Regions from separate parts of the Dyella sp. LX-66 genome, predicted to be linked through region 4. Evidence: riboswitches for the same ligand, from Rfam matches in the RefSeq annotation. Region 4 holds a riboswitch; each other region holds the start of a gene.
The links. Region 4 has a riboswitch for cobalamin ahead of KK141_RS13485 (ribonucleoside-diphosphate reductase subunit alpha). Riboswitches for the same ligand answer to the same signal wherever they lie in the genome.
Positions count from the first base shown of each region.

Region 1: linked by a shared signal. The riboswitch ahead of metE (5-methyltetrahydropteroyltriglutamate--homocysteine S-methyltransferase) and the one ahead of KK141_RS13485 (ribonucleoside-diphosphate reductase subunit alpha) in region 4 are both predicted to bind cobalamin.
Region 2: linked by a shared signal. The riboswitch ahead of btuB (TonB-dependent vitamin B12 receptor) and the one ahead of KK141_RS13485 (ribonucleoside-diphosphate reductase subunit alpha) in region 4 are both predicted to bind cobalamin.
Region 3: linked by a shared signal. The riboswitch ahead of KK141_RS16750 (TonB-dependent receptor) and the one ahead of KK141_RS13485 (ribonucleoside-diphosphate reductase subunit alpha) in region 4 are both predicted to bind cobalamin.

Region 1 covers NZ_JAHFVJ010000021.1:8,736-12,713, reverse strand. Annotated here, with positions in the region: gene metE (5-methyltetrahydropteroyltriglutamate--homocysteine S-methyltransferase) at 1-1,817, opposite strand, end outside; cobalamin riboswitch at 2,017-2,250, opposite strand; gene KK141_RS22215 (hypothetical protein) at 2,333-3,978, opposite strand, start outside.
Region 2 covers NZ_JAHFVJ010000003.1:175,354-179,331, forward strand. Annotated here, with positions in the region: gene btuB (TonB-dependent vitamin B12 receptor) at 1-1,517, opposite strand, end outside; cobalamin riboswitch at 1,633-1,850, opposite strand; gene KK141_RS07445 (phospholipase C, phosphocholine-specific) at 2,486-3,978, shown strand, end outside.
Region 3 covers NZ_JAHFVJ010000009.1:26,963-30,940, forward strand. Annotated here, with positions in the region: gene KK141_RS16745 (TonB-dependent receptor) at 1-1,165, opposite strand, end outside; cobalamin riboswitch at 1,608-1,834, shown strand; gene KK141_RS16750 (TonB-dependent receptor) at 1,966-3,849, shown strand.
Region 4 covers NZ_JAHFVJ010000006.1:148,006-151,983, forward strand. Annotated here, with positions in the region: gene KK141_RS13485 (ribonucleoside-diphosphate reductase subunit alpha) at 1-1,456, opposite strand, end outside; cobalamin riboswitch at 1,609-1,833, opposite strand; gene KK141_RS13490 (peptidase C13) at 1,960-2,340, opposite strand; gene KK141_RS13495 (alpha/beta hydrolase) at 2,408-3,265, shown strand; gene KK141_RS13500 (amidohydrolase) at 3,288-3,978, opposite strand, start outside.

The DNA.
Region 1 (3,978 bases), on a different contig from region 4:
GGCTCGTCGATCTGGATGATGCGGATGCCGGCCGCTTCCAGGTCCAGCACTTCGTCGCGCAGGGCCAGCGCCAGCTGGCGGCAGGTGGTGGCGCGCGGCTGGTCGTCGCGCACGAAGGACCACTGCAGCACGGTGACGGGGCCGGTCAGCATGCCCTTCATCGGCCGCTTGGTCAGCGTTTGCGCATAGGTGGACCAGCGCACCGTCATCGGCTCCGGCCGCTGCACGTCGCCGTAGATGATCGGCGGCTTGACGCAGCGCGAGCCATAACTTTGCACCCAGCCATGCTTGGTGAAGACGAAGCCGTCGAGCTGTTCGCCGAAGTACTCGACCATGTCGTTGCGCTCGAACTCGCCGTGCACCAGCACGTCGATGCCGATCTCCTCCTGGAAGCGCACGCAGGCGGCTGTCTGCGCGGCGATCAGCGCGTCGTAGTCAGCGGTGGACAGCTGGCCGGACTTGTGGCGGGCGCGCGCCTCGCGTACTTCATGGGTCTGCGGGAAGGAACCGATTGTGGTAGTGGGAAACAGCGGCAGGTCGAAGCGCTGCTGCTGTTTCGCGCGGCGGAAGGCGTAGGTGGAGCGGCGGTGCGCGTCCGCGGCATCCAGGTTGGCGAGGCGCTGCGCCACCTGCAGGCGGTGCACCTTGGGCGAGGCCCGGCGCGTGGCGATCAGCTCGCGCGCCCGTTCCAGCGCGGGGTAGGCGGTGACCACGCCCTTGCACATGTCCGCCACGGTGCGCAGTTCCTCCAGCTTCTGCCGCGCGAAGGCCAGCCAGGCATGCACGTCGGACGGCAGCGATTTCTCCAGCGCGGCGTCGACCGGCACGTGCAGCAGCGAACAGGACGGCGCCAGCCACACGCGCTGCTTGCCCAGGCGTTCGATCGCCACGCGGGTGACGGCCATGGCGCGATCCAGGTCCGCGCGCCACACGTTGCGGCCATCGACCACGCCCAGCGACAGCACGCGTTCGGCGGGCAGCGTGTCCAGCACGGCGTCGAGCTGGGCCGGTGCGCGCACCAGGTCGACGTGCAGGCCGTCGGCCGGCAGTTCCTGCGCCAGCCGCAGGTTGTCGCCGAGGGCGCCGAAGTAAGTAGCCAGCAGCAGCTTCGGCCGCGCGGCTACGGCGAGTGCGGCATAGGCCTGGCGATAGGCCGCGGCATCGTCTTCGTCGAGATCGAGCACCAGGCAGGGCTCGTCGATCTGCACCCATTCGGCGCCGGCTTCGCGCAGCCTGCCCAGCAGTTCGGCGTAGACGGGCAGCAGGCGTTCGAGCAGCGCCAGGCGGTCGCTGCCGTCGGCGGTCTTGGACAGCAGCAGGAAGCTCACCGGGCCCAGCAGCACCGGGCGCGCTTCATGGCCCAGCGCCTTTGCTTCCAGAAACTGCACCACGGGTTTCTCGTCGCGCAGGCGGAAGGTCTGCGCGGCATGCAGTTCGGGGACGATGTAGTGGTAGTTGGTGTCGAACCATTTGGTCATTTCCAGCGCGTGCAGGTCGAGGCCCGCGCGCTGCGTGCCGCGTGCCATGGCGAAATAGCCGGCCAGCGGGTCTGCGTCGGCCAGGGCGCGGTAGCGTTCGGGGATGGCGTCGAGCAGGAAGGCCGTGTCGAGCACGTGGTCGTACAGCGAGAAGTCGTTGCACGGCACCACGTGGGCGCCGGCCTCGCGCTGCAGTTGCCAGTGGCGTTCGCGCAGCTGGCGGGCGGTGTCCAGCAGCTGCGGGCGCAAGGCTTCGTCGCGCCAGTAGGCTTCCAGGGCTTGCTTGAGCTCGCGCCGCGCACCCATGCGCGGGAAGCCGAGATTGGTAACGGTGGTCATGTTGCATTTCCTCGATTCGTGGTGAATGAGGAACGAAGGAAGCGCATGGCCACGAACTTTCCGCGGACATGCGCGCGACCTTCGCCCCCGCGGGCGAACCGGGCTGGCGCAGGGTCGCGCAGGAGCGAACGGCCATCGCATGGCGATGGCGCGCAGCCCCAGCCGCTTCCCCGCGGAAGCTCCAGGTCAGACAGAAAGCTCATCGCTTCCCGGCCGGGGCAGGTCTTCGGGCTCGTGGACGAGAGGCGCGGACGCCTCGCCTAGTGCTCGCCGCTTCCCGGCCGGTCCACTGGCCAGTGCTCATGACGAGGGTCGTTTCCACACACCGCTGCGGGGCAGCGCCGGAGTTGGCCGTAAGGCCGCACCGGCTTCCCTTTTAATTGCATCCTTTCATCGCGATGAAAGGATGAAAACCACCAGCGGCGGGGAAATTAGTGCCGGGGCAGGGGTTTAGTCAAGCGGCACAGCGTGAGGCCGGGAGTGGAGCAGCCCGGGCCGGGCTGCTCCGATGGGACTCAGCCTTCCTTGTACTGGCGCAGCGCGACCGGCTCCCAGCGTTCCGTTGAGGGAACGTCCCTGAAGGTCCGCACCCAGGCTTCGGGTACCTGCGGCTGCGGCGTGCCCAAGGTGGGAACGGTGGCGCCGGCGATCGGCGCGCTCGGGTAAGTGGACCAGGGATGGAGCAGCACCTGGTTGGGATTGTTGGGAATCACCTGTTGCCGCTTCGGATCGATGCGCGCCTTCACCGCATTGCCGTCGACGAACAGCCGCCATCCGCTGTCGCCGCCGTTGAGCTTGGAGTGGATGCGGTCGGCGGCCCAATACCATTTCTGCGCACTGCCGTCGTTGCACGCCACCACGTCCACCTGGCGAGTGGCGCGCGCGTTGACGGCAAGACAGCGTCCGTCCAGGCGGCTGACATAGCGGTCGAAGCTGTCGAGGTACCACTGTCCCGCACGGCGGTTGACGTCCCTGCTGCAGGTGCCGAGCGTTGCCGCGCCGCGGCCATCGTTGATGAGACATCGGCCGGCGTTCTCCTTGGACTGCAGGATGACCACCGGTTCGCGGTGCAGGTAGGGCGAGTCGAGGTCGATGGTCATCGCGCTGGTCTTCACGCGGACCACCGGGCCGGAGGATCGGCCAAGGCCATTCCTCTGCACCACGGACGAGGTCGCGGCGAGCTTGATCGGATGCTTGCCGCCCGACACCTTGAAGGTCCATGAGCTGTAGGACTGCGGCGCAAACTGCTTCATGGCCGGCGTCATCGTGCGGTCGTCCCGGAAGCGCTTCAGTATTTCCTGCGAGATCTGATACTTCCAGGTGTTGCGCACGCCGGGCGGGCGAACGCAGTTGTTGCACGGGTAGTAGTTGGGTTCCTCGTGCCTGGATTCCACCGCCGTGGAGTAATCCTTGACGGTGAACGTGATCGATGTGGACTTGGTGTAGCTCTTGCCGAAATTGAAACCGAAGCTCGGCTTGATCGCTGCCGCCGGATTGCCCGCCAAAGCCTTCTCCGCGTCAGCGCCCAGGTTGAAGCCGAAACTGGTGGTCTCCGATTCGGTGTGGTTGTAGGTGAGATCGGTCAGGCTGGTGGTTTCCGGAAGAGTGCGCGCCACGGTGGGCTGGGCGTTCTTGCCGTAATCGAGCATGGCGTCGACGATGTAGTACTCCGTGTATCCGCTGCAGGCGACGGGGCGGCATTGCGGAGCCGCGTCTGCACCGCCTTTGATCAGCCCCGACGTTTTCAGGATCACGTTGAACTGGTCCTTGCTCGCCGTGGAGTCGCGGATCACCGTGATTTCGCGCGTCAGCGACTGCCCGCCGCTGCCGAACGTGGTGTCGGTGAACTCGACGATAGGCAGATGATCGGGGCTGCTACTGCTACTGCCGCTGCCGGTGGCTTGCCTGGCTTGGCGCGATTCCAGCGCGGGAAGCTTGCCGCCGCGTTCGATGGCGGCGAGGTGGTCCGCCACGGCCTGCTGGAAATGCCGCACGCGCGCCGCCGTGTCGGCATAGGCGAGGCTCCGGTCGACGTCGGTGGAGAACACGCGTACGCCGCCCGGTTTCCTGGCATAGATGGCGAGGTCCGCTTCGGATGCCGCACCGAACAGCCTGGCGACCTTGCCACGCGCAGCGGCGGAGGTTCCCGCGGGAATGAAGA
Region 2 (3,978 bases), on a different contig from region 4:
GTGGCGGTGCCGCGCAAGGTCCAGCCGGCCAGCGTGGTGGAAGCCACCGCCTCGGCGCCGCGGATGCGCGCGCGATCGACATTGCCCGGCACACCGCGCGAGGCGTCGTAGGCGATCAGGTCGCGGATACGGGTTTCGAAGGCATTGAGCGACCACAGGCCCCAGCGCGGCGTGCCGCGCAGGCCCAGCTCGTAGCTGCGCGAGCTTTCCGGCCGCAACGCGGTGTTGCCGTAGCCGGGGTAGTACAGCTCGTTGAAGGTCGGCGCCTTGTAGGCGGAACCGGCGCTGGCGGTGAGGCGCATGCCCGGCGTGAAGTCCCAGCCCCACAGCAGGCTGCCGGTGGTCTTGCCGCCGAACTGCTGGTTGTCGTCGTGGCGCAAGCTGGCCTGCAGCGACTGCGTACCGAACGTCTGCTGCCACTGCGCGAACAGGCCGCGGTTGAGGCGCTGGTCGCGCGCATAGCTGGTGTTGCTGTCGACGCGGTCGCGCTGCCAGTCGTAGCCCAGGCTCCACAGGCCGCCGCCGAGATTCAGATCGCCCTGCAGCGAGCCGAGATCGCGGTGCGTATTGAAGGTGCTGGTGTAGCGGCCGTTGAGGTAGTTGTCGCTCAGGTCCGCGCTCTGTCCCGCGCTCGCGATGAGCGTGAAATCGCGGCTCGGCCGCCAGTGCGCGCGTGCGCCGTAGTCCTGCTGCACCACGTCGGACTGGTTGCTGGTGGAGCCGTCGTAGGCGTTGTAGCCCCAGCTGCGCAGCCACTGCGCGTCGGCATCCCAGGCTTGGTTGAAGCGGTAGCCGCCCTTGAGCGAGACGGAGCTGTCGCGGAAGCCATCGCGGTCAGGCTCATTGACGAAGCAGCCCGCGCCGCGCGGCGACGGCTTGCCGCGGCAGGCGTTGATGCCGTCGGTGTCCTCGTGCGTGGCCTGCACCGCATACCAGCCCTCGCCCACCTTGCCGGCCAGGCCGGCCGCGCCGCGGAAGCTGTCGTTGCTGCCGTAGCCCAGCTCCAGGTTCGGCTCGAAGGCGCCGCTGGGGCGGCGGGTAAAGATCTGGATCACACCGCCCAGTGCTTCGGAACCATAGAGGCTGGAGAACGGACCGCGCACGATTTCGATGCGCTCGATCTGCTCCACCGGGATGTTCTGGATCGACGGCTGGCCCAGCGTGGCCGAGCCGATCTTCACCCCATCCACCAGCACCAGCACGTGGTCGGCCTCGGTGCCGCGCAGGAACAGCGACGTGGATTTGCCCGGGCCGCCGTTATTGGCCATCGACAGGCCCGGCGTGCCCTGCAGCAGGTCCGCCACGGACTGCGGCTGCAGGCGCTCGATCTCGGCACGGTCGATCACGGTGACGGCGGCCAGCGTGGCCGATTCGCTCTGCTCGGTGCGGGTGGCGGTGACCACCACGCCCTTGAGGTCCTGCGAGGGCTCGTCGGCCAGCGCGGCGGTGGAACAACAGACAAGGGAAAACGCGGCCGCAAACGCGGACCGGCGCAAGGACGGAACATGCAATGACACTGGTGGCTCCTGGACCGCGCCTGCCCGCGCGGAATCGCTTCGGTTGCAGGACAGGCGGAAGGAGCTCCGGACGGACGCACGACGAGGGCGCGCTCGCCAGGAGCACGCCCACCGCATGTCCGGTTCACCTCGAGGCCGGTCTCCGGGCTCGCGAGCGAAGGCTGGTGCCTCCCCGACCGGCGCCTTCCCATGCTTCGCAGCACAGTGGCTCTTGCCGATCGTGTCTCGCCTACCGTTGCGGGGGCAGCTCCGGAATAGCCGTCAATACGGCGCACCGGATTCCCGTTTCAACCACCAGCCAAGCCAGCGGTCACCTCAGGCCCGGGCATCTTAGCAGCACGACAAGCGGGCGCTCGTCATGTCGAGCAGGAGGCGTCGCGGCGAGCCCCGACCCCTCACCCCAACCCTCTCCCCGGAGGGGAGAGGGGGATGCAGGGCGAGGCGAAAACCCAGCGAAGAGCTCGCGGCGCAGCCGCGGCGTTCCGCTTGTGCGCCGTTGCTTTTGATCCACCGGGTCCCCTTGGCGCCGGCGGTGAGGGCTGGACGATCAGGCCCCGAAGGGGGCGAGGACAGGAGTCCTCGCCTTTTTGATCAGGGCAAGGATGCCCTGTCAAAAAGCCCGGCCAGCCCTCACGGACCCTCAGCAGCTGCGCTGCTGAGGGCGCCAAGCAGGGTGCCCTCTCTTTTTGGTTACTTTTTCTCTGGGCACGCAGAGAAAAAGTAACTCGGGCCGCGGCAGCGGCACGAAACACTCGCCAACGGCGAGACACCCCAGCGTCAACGCAATGACCGAGCGATATCGCCACTGGATCCCGGCCTACGCCGGGATGACGAGCAAGGGGAGGCGCTAGACCCCCTTCCCCCCAGTCCACCCCGTGTCTCCCCACTGACGCACACCTGGCAAGCCACTGCAACACCACTGCGATTACCTATGCAGCGCCTGCAAACAGGCGCCGACCGAGCCCCCCATGAGCCAGATCGACACCAAGCGACGCCGCTTCCTGCAGATGACCGCCGCCTCCGCCGGCGGCCTGGCCGCGGCCTCCCTGCTCCCCGAGACCCTGCGCCAGGCCCTGGCCGCCCCCGCCATGACCGGCACCGGCGACCTCACCGACGTTAAGCACGTGGTGATCTTCATGCAGGAGAACCGCTCCTTCGATCATTACTACGGCGGCCTGCGCGGCGTGCGCGGCTTCGGCGACCGCGTGCCGGCGCCGCTGCCCGGCGGTGCGCGCAACGTGTGGCAGCAGCCCTACACCGGCCATACGGACGGCTATCTGCTGCCGTTCCGCATGAACACCGCGACCACCAGCGCGATCTGCGCCAATGCGCCGGCGATGAACTACCCCGTGGACACGGCGATCTTCAACAAGGGCAAGTTCGACGCGTGGAACACCGCGCGCGCGGCCGGCCTGGGCATGGGCCATTTCGAGCGCGCCGACCTGCCGTTCTATTACGCGCTGGCCGACGCCTTCACCATCTGCGACCACTACTTCGCCGCCACCCTCACCCAGACCAACCCCAACCGCCTGCATGCGATGACCGGCAGCAACGGCCTGTCCATCGGCCAGGCGGCGGTGCTGGACAACACCGAGCCGAGCGCGGGCTTTACCTGGACCACCTATGCCGAGCGCCTGGAAAAGGCCGGCGTGAGCTGGAAGGTCTACCAGGAGAGCAACAACTTCGACGACAACGCGCTGGCCTGGTTCAAGAACTTCAAGCAGGCCAAGGCCGGCACGCCGCTGCACGACAAGGGCATGGCCACGCAGGCGGACATGGTCGCCGCATTCGCGCAGGACGTCGCCAACGACACGCTGCCGCAGGTGTCGTGGATCGTGGCCGCCGATTACCTGTCCGAACACGCGAGCTTCAAGCCGGCCTACGGCGAGGACCTGAGCGCGCGCCTGCTCGCCGCGCTCGCCGCCAATCCGGCGGTGTGGACCAAGACCGCCTTCATCCTCAACTACGACGAGAACGGCGGCTTCTTCGACCACGTGCCGCCGCCGACGCCTCCGGCTTCGTCCAACGACGGCTTGTCGACGGTGAGCGTGACGGGCGAGATCAGCAACGGCCAGCCGATCGGCCTGGGCTTCCGCGTGCCGCTGATCGTGGTGTCGCCGTGGACGCGCGGCGGCTGGGTGTGTTCGCAGGTGTTCGACCACACCTCGGTGCTGCGTTTCCTGGAGCAGCGCTTCGGCGTGATGGAACCGAATATCAGTGCCTGGCGCCGCGCCGTGTGCGGCGACCTGCTCAGCGCCTTCGATTTCAGCGGCAGCAACAACGGCTGGCCCAGCCTGCCCTCCACTACCGGCTATACCGCCGCCGCGGACCAACAGTGCAAGAACCTGCCGGCGCCGGGCATTCCTTCCACGCAGGCGATGCCCGCACAGGAAGCCGGCACGCGTCCGGCACGCGCACTCCCTTACACCTTGCGCGCGGATGGCCGAGTGGATGCCGCGGC
Region 3 (3,978 bases), on a different contig from region 4:
CGGTGTTGTAGTTGTAGTTGTAGATCACCGTATCCTGGATGGCGTCTTCGCCGAGGCCGGTGAACTCCAGGATGTGGCTGTCGGTGATGTTCCAGTCCACCTTCGCGATCCAGCGCGTGATGTGGTTGCTGTCGTCGGTGGTGCGCGTGCTATTGCCGTTGGTGCCGTTGTTGGTGCCGTACTGCACGCGGCCGGTGTTCTTGGTGAATTCGCCGCTGCCGTAGAAGAACAGCTTGTCCTTGATCAGCGGGCCGCCGACGTAGGCGCCGACCTGCGTCTGGGTCAGCTTCTCGTTGGGACGGAACAGCACCTTGCCGTCGGTGACGCGGCCGCTGCCCACCGGGTAGTAGATGTAGCGCTGGGAGGCGGCCAGCTTGGCCGGGCTCCACAGCAGTTCGGCGCCGGCCTTCCAGGTATTGGTGCCGCGCTTGGTGATGATGTTCACCACGCCGCCGGTGGAACGGCCATATTCAGCGCCGTAGCCGCCGGTGAACACCTGCTCCTGGTCGATCGCGTCGAACGGCAGGCTGGTGAAGCCCAGGCCGGTGAGCGCATTGGTGACCGGGAAACCGTTGATGTAGTACTGGTTCTCGGCGGCGGATGCGCCGCCCATCGAGATGGCGTTGCCGTAGCGGCTGTCGCTGTTGGTGCTGCCCGGCGCGAGCAGCGCCGCCGCATTGACGTTATTGAGGATCGGCAGCTTCTGCAGTTGCTCGGAGGTCAGCACAGTGCGCGAGTCGACCGACGAAACGTCGATCGCCGGCAGCGCATTGGCGACCACCTGGATGCCTTCGAGGTTCTTGGCACCCGTCGCTGCGGCAGCGGCGGCGGTGAACGAAATCTCGGTACCGGTGCTGACCACCACTTGCACGTTGTCGCGCGTGTTGAGGGTCTGACCGTCCTTCTGCAGGCTCACGCGATAGCGGCCGACCGGCAGCGATGCGGCGCGGTAGCGGCCGCTCGAATCCAGGCCGATGTCGCGCGTCAGGCCGGTATCGACGTTTTCGATATGGACGGTGGCGCCGGCGTCGTCGGCGCGGCCGAAGATGGTGCCCGATGCGTTGGACTGCGCCATCGCCACACCGGCAAGGCTCATGCTCAAGGCAACGGCGAGGGTGGTCTTGCGCCACAGCGGCGCACGACCAGCGTGCTGGAACTTGATCATCTACGTTCTCCCCATGATGGCCTTTGCGGCCGACAGGCGCAGTGCGCCGAATTGCCAATCGCAGGAAAACGTGCCGGCAGATGTCGCAAGACCGGACCCGCACCGAGAGAACTTCCCCAAGCCCTCGAGTGCTACACGCAAGTTCCAGCGATTCGCCGGCGGAACATAAGCGTGCGAATTAGCGCCCGTCAACAAAATATTTACGCTCGCCTGAGTTTGTAATACATCATTTGCAACAGCTACTTAGGCAGCAAAACGCAATATTTCTCGAAACTTGCAGAGAGCTTACGCAAAGCTTGCTGGATGACTATTCAGCCGTCCAAATGCAAGAGTGATTTCGTTCGAAGCGCGTGCTGGGGAAACGATGCGACGAACGCAAAAACCTGAGGCCCATCGCACCCAGCGCCCGGGCGCTGCGTTGCCAGGCCCTGGCCCCTCCCGTTAAAGTTGCGTTCGTTCGGGTGTCCCAAAGCCACGCTGCCAAGGGATGAAACGGGAAGCCGGTGCGCCTTCGCGGCAAGGCCGGCGCTGCCCCCGCAACGGTAAGCGAGCAGTTCTGCTTCCAGCGATACGCCACTGCGCTCCCACGAGTGCGGGAAGGCCGCCGGAGGATCGCGCGGCGACGCGCACTCGCAAGCCCGGAGACCGGCCCGAATATCTTTCCTGGTGGCTCGCGGAGGGCGCAGCCGGACCACGTGCCGGTGCCGTTTGCCTGCCGTCGTTTGCGCTACTTCCTCCGTCATGCCGCCAGCTCGTCATCGATGGGCCGTGCGCGAGGCGCGGCCGAGGAAAACGTTGCAATGAAGAAGACCCTGCTGGCCACCGTCCTGCTGTCCTGCGTCGCCGCGGCCCATGCCGCCGACCAGAACGACGCCGGGCAGCTCCCCACCGTGGTAGTGACCGCCACCCGCACCGCCACCCCGATCGACGAGACGCTGGCGCCGGTCACCGTGCTGACCCGCGCCGACATCGAGCGCCTGCAGCCGCAGTCCGTGCAGGATCTGCTGTCCGGCCTGCCGGGCGTGGCCTTCGGCAATGCCGGCGGCCTGGGCCAGCAGACTTCGCTGTTCATGCGCGGCACCAATTCCTCGCACACGCTGGTGCTGGTCGACGGCGTGCGCATCGGCACGGTGGGCGCGGGTATTCCGGCTTTCGAGCAGCTGCCGGTGGAACAGATCGAGCGCATCGAGATCGTGCGCGGCCCGCGTTCCAGCCTGTATGGCTCGGACGCGATCGGCGGCGTGATCCAGATCTTCACCCGCCACGGCCAGCCCGACGAAGCGCTGACGCCGTCGGTCACGGTGGGCGTGGGCAGCCACCGCCTCGCCGACGGCCAGTTCGGCCTGTCCGGCGGTTCGCGCAATGCCTGGTTCAACGCCAGCGTCGGCGGCCAGTACACCCGCGGCATCAATGCCTGCCGCGCGGCGGCGGCTGGCGTGGGCGGCTGCTTCACCAATGAGCCGGACAACGATGGCTACCGCACCTACAACGGCGCGCTCAGCGGCGGCTACCGCTGGGACGGCGGCACTGAACTGACCGCCAGCGTGCTCAAGAGCAAGGGCGACATCGAATACGACGGCGACTTCCAGAACTACACCCGCCGCTCGCAGCAGGTGGCCGGCGCCAACCTGCGCTTCGCCGTGCTCGACGCGTGGAAGATGAGCCTGAGCGCCGGCCAGAACATCGACCGCGCCGACAACTATCTCAACCGCGCGGACCTCGGCGCCGACATGGCGCCCGCCGGCCATCTGTACTCGCGCCGCAACCAGGCCAGCTGGCAGAACGACGTGACACTCGCGCCGGGCCAGCTGCTCAGCGCCGGCGTGGACTTCCAGCAGGAGCACGCGGACAGCGACACCGCCTACCTGCGCACCAAGCGCAACAACACCGGCGTGTTCGCGCTGTACCAGGGCCAGTTCGGGCCGCACGAGATCCAACTGTCGGCGCGCCACGACCACAACGAGCAGTTCGGCAACCACAACACCGGTTCGGCCGCCTACGGTTACGGCTTCGAGAACGGCCTGAAGTTCACCGCCTCCTACGGCACGGCTTTCCACGCGCCGACCTTCAACGACCTGTACTTCCCGCCGTCGTTCGGTTTCGCCACCGCCAATCCCAACTTGAAACCGGAGAAGTCGCGCACGGCGGAGATCGGCCTGTCGGCGCGTCCGGGCGTGTGGAACTGGGCGGTGAATGCCTACCAGACCAAGGTGGACGACCTGATCGGCTACGACGCTTTCTTCGTGCCGATCAACGTCAGCCAGGCGCGCATCCGCGGCATCGAAGGCCAGGCCGGCGCCGACGTCGACGGCTGGCACCTGCGCGGCTACCTCACCTTCCAGAAGGCGGAGAACCGCGGCGAGGACGATCCCAACCGCGGCAACCTGCTGGCGCGCCGTCCGGAACGCATCGCCCGCCTCGACCTGGACCGCGACCTCGGTGGCACCTTCAGCATCGGCGGCACGGTGAATGCCGAGGGCTACCGCTACGACGACGCGGCCAACCTGCAGCGCCTGGGCGGCTACACCACGGTGGACCTGCGCGCGAGCTGGCATTTCCAGCCGGGCTGGACCCTGCAGGGCCGCGTGGCCAACGTGTTCGACCACCGCTACGAGACCGTGCGCTTCTACAACCAGCTGGGCCGCACCGCCTACCTGACGCTGCGCTACAGCCCGGCGCACTGACCGCGGCAAGCACGGGTTGGGGTGGCCTCACCCCAACCTGTGGCCTATGCGCGCTACACACTTCAGGCACATCCCAAGCATGTGCCCCCCGGCATAAAGTCCCGCCTGCGGAGCGCCGCAGGAGGCGCC
Region 4 (3,978 bases):
TCACCTCGAGGATCTCAGTGCACAGGTTGGACAGGTGGATGACGTTCTCGGCCTTGGCCGTCTGGTTGCTGGTGGCGTTGCTGCGGTCCTTGAAGGTCATCCAGCCGTTGCCGGTCTGGGCCAGGGTGCGCAGCATGCGCGCGTACAGCTCGCGCGCCTTCACCTTCTTCACCGCGATGCCGGCGGCTTCCGCTTCGCGGTAGGCGCGCTCGAAGGTCTCGCCCCAGCTGTCGACGAAGTGCGGCACGATCTTCGGATCGAACAGCGACCAGTCGCCGTCGCTCTCCACGCGGCGCATGAATTCGTCGGGAATCCAGTTGGCCAGGTTGAGGTTGTGCGTGCGGCGCGCCTCGTCGCCGGTGTTGTCGCGCAGCTCGAGGAATTCCTCGATGTCGGCGTGCCACGGCTCCAGGTACACGCAGGCCGCGCCCTTGCGCTTGCCGCCCTGGTTCACCGCGGCGACCGAGGCGTCCAGCGTCTTCAGCCACGGCACCAGGCCGTTGGAATGGCCGTTGGTGCCGCGGATCAGCGAACCGCGCGAACGCACGCGCGAGTAGGCCAGGCCGATGCCGCCGGCGAACTTGCTGAGCTTCGCGACGTCGCCGTATTTCTCGTAGATCGACTCCAGCGAGTCGGTCGGCGAGTCGAGCAGGAAGCAGGAGCTGAGCTGCTCGTGCGCGGTGCCGGCGTTGAACAGGGTGGGCGAGCTGGCCATGTATTCCAGCGAGGACAGCAGGCGGTACAACTCCAGCGTCTCGCCGATCTCGCTGCCGCCCAGCGCGCAGGCGATGCGCATGAAGAAGTACTGCGGCGTCTCGATCACCTTGCGCAGCTGCGGGTGGCGCAGCAGGTAGCGGTCGTACACGGTGCGCAGGCCGAAGTATTCGAAGCGGCGCGTGGCCAGCGGATCGATGGCGTCGTTGAGCTTGCGCGCATTGGCGGCGACGAAGTCGCGCAGGCGCGCGTTGAGGATGCCCAGCTCCGCGCCGCGCGCGATCGACTGGGAGAAGCTCTGGATTTCCTGGCCGCTCACTTCCTTGTCGACGTAGGCGCCGAGCAGGCGCGCGGCGAGTTGGCCGTATTCCGGTTCCTCGGCGGTGAGCGCCGCGGCGGTGCGGATCGACAGCTCGTCCAGCTCGCGCGTGGTGGCGCCGTCGTACAGGCCGCCGATCGTCTTCAGCGCCACGCGCAGCGGATCGACCGCATGCAGGCCTTCGCCGCTGCGGGTCACCGCGCGCACGATCTTGTTGACGTCGACGATCTCCTGGCTGCCGTTGCGCTTGGTCACGCGCATCTGGCCGGGGTTGTGCGGCGGGGTGAGGGCGAAGGGGGTCTCCGCCACGGCTTCCATGCGAACGGGCTCCGGCGCGGCGGCAGCTGCGTCGGCGGCAGGGAAGGCGGATGCGTCCGCGCGGTCGTCGGTGCGCTCGCGCGAGTCGGTGTCGATAGGTTGCATGGCATCGCTCCAGGCCAAAGGCTTCAACGACCTGCTCCCGCGCGCAGGGCTGAGACGAAGGCGGTGTAGGCGGGGACGGCCGTGCGGCGGAGCCCGGGGCTCCGCGCCACGACGCGCTTCCCCGCGGAAGCCGCCATCACTCACCGCGGCCCTGAAGGCCACGATGTGCCGGCAGGTCTTCGGACTCGCAGACATGGATCGTTCGCTGGCGACCGATCCGACCTACTCGCCCCCGCTTCCCAGCCCTCGAGGACCAGTGCGATGGGAGCTTTCGTTTCCGCTTACCGCTGCGGGGCAGTTCCGGATTTGCACCGGATTCCCTATTAAGCCAATCCGACCGTGGGTCTGAGAAAGGCACCGACGGGGCACAACATATAGGGGTGGGGTGGGGCGGGTCAACCCAATCCGTTGTGCATATATCGGTGGATAAGTGGGGTAATTCAAGGCCTGGCGCGGCCTGGCGGCCATGCGAAAAAACTTGGCGATCGGTTCTGCCCGGGCGCTCAGGGCGCGATGCTGAAATCCACTTCGATCGGATACGGCGCCGGGCTGGCCGGCGGGGCCGGCAGCTTCCAGCTGGCGAAGCGGCTGAGCAGGCAGGTGGCTACGTCGGTGGGGGCGCGGACTTCGACCCGGCCCAGGCTGCCGTCGGCGTGCACGTCGGCGACCAGCACGAAAGGGGACTTGTCGGGCTTGGGCAGGGAGGCGATGCAGCTCTTGAGCACGTCGGTGGTGCGGTCGCCGATCGCGGCCCACATCTTCTTCTGGTAGTCCGGCCCGTCCTTGGCGCCCTCGGTCAACTTGGCCTGCTGCACCCGCGTTGAGAAATCGTCCGCCGGCATGCCGGGTGCGGACAGCAGGGCGAGGAAGAGCAGGCTGGTCATGGCGGGGCTCCGTGCAGGAAAGGCCACCACGTTACCGCAGTGCAAGCCATCGAAGGGGAGGGGAAGCATGTCGACGTCGCCGAAGATCGTGGCCGCGCTGCTGGCGCTGGCCGTCACCGCGCAGGCCTGGGCCGCGGAACGCATCGAAGTGCCACGTTCCGATGGAGCGAGCACGCCGCTGATGGTGTACGAACCGGCCTCGGCGAAGACCTGCCCGCCCCTGCTGCTGGTGTCGCACGGCGCAGGCGGCAGCGAGCAGGGCCTGCGCTATGTGGGCGAGGCCTTGAGCGCCGACGGTTGGCGCGTGGTGGTGATGGGGCATCGCGAAAGCGGCCTGCCGGTGCTGAAGCAGGACTTGCGCAGCGATGGCTTCAAGGGCGGCATCACCGCCCTGGTCACCGATGCGCCGGCTTATCGCGCGCGCTTTCTCGACATCGATGCGGCGCTGGCGTGGTCCGAACAGCGCTGCCATGCGCCATTCAAGGCGCTGCTCGGCCATTCGATGGGCGCGATCACGGTGATGCTGGAAGCCGGCGCGCACAACAAGCTGGGACTGGCGCCGAAGGGTGTCTTCGACGCCTATGTGGCCTTGTCGCCGGAAGGGCCGGGACCGGTGTTTCCCGAAGGCGCATGGGCACCGATCGCTGCACCCACGCTGCTGGTCACCGGCACGCGGGACCAGGGGCTGGGCGGCGACTACCGCTGGCGCATGCAGGCTTTCGATGGACTCGGGCCGGGCTGCCGCTGGCTGGCCGTGGTGGATGGTGCCACCCATATGAACTTCGGTGGCGGACAGTTCGCCGCAGGGGCCCAGAAGAGTACGACGACGCTGGTGTCGGCTTATCTGGATGCGTTGCGCTCCGGCCGCTGCGGTACGCCACCGGCCTTGGCGGGCGTGTCGGTTCGCCAGAAGCCGGACGAGTAGCGGGTTTCCCGTTGCGGCCTGCTCAGCCTGCGGCTTGCTCCGAGTGCGCCGCTTCGGTGGCCGGGGCCTGCAGATAGTCCAGCGTCGCCTGCAGCATCGAGGTCATGCCTACCTTCAGTGCGCCCTCGTCCATGAAGAACCGCGGGGAGTGATTGGCTGGCGCCTTCGCCGCATCCTGGCCGGCTGGCGTGGCGCCGACGAAGAAGTACACGCCCGGCACCTCTTTGGCGAAGTAGGCGAAATCTTCCGAAGGCATGGCGGGCGGCGCCTCGATCACATGTTCGCTGCCGATCGCCTTGCCGAGGCTGGCGCGCACGCGAGCCGTCAGCGCTGCGTCGTTGACCGTCACCGGTACGCTGTCGCCCATCGGAATCTGCGTCTGCACCGTGGCGCCGTTCGCGGCGGCCACGTGCTGGGCGATGCCGCGCAGGCCGTCGATGGCCTGCTGGCGCATGGCGGGATCGAAGCTGCGCAGGGTTCCCTGCAGTTCCACTTTGTCCGGCACGATGTTGTGGCGCGCGCCGCCCTCGACGATGCCGAAACTGAGCACGGCCGGCAGCATGCCGATATCCAGCCGGCGGCTGACGATGGTCTGCGCCTGCTCGACGATCTGCGCCGCGGTGACGATGGGGTCGACGCCGTTCCACGGCATGGCGCCGTGCGTCTGGCGTCCATGGACCACCAGCTTGAAGCCATCCGCCCCGGACAGCGCC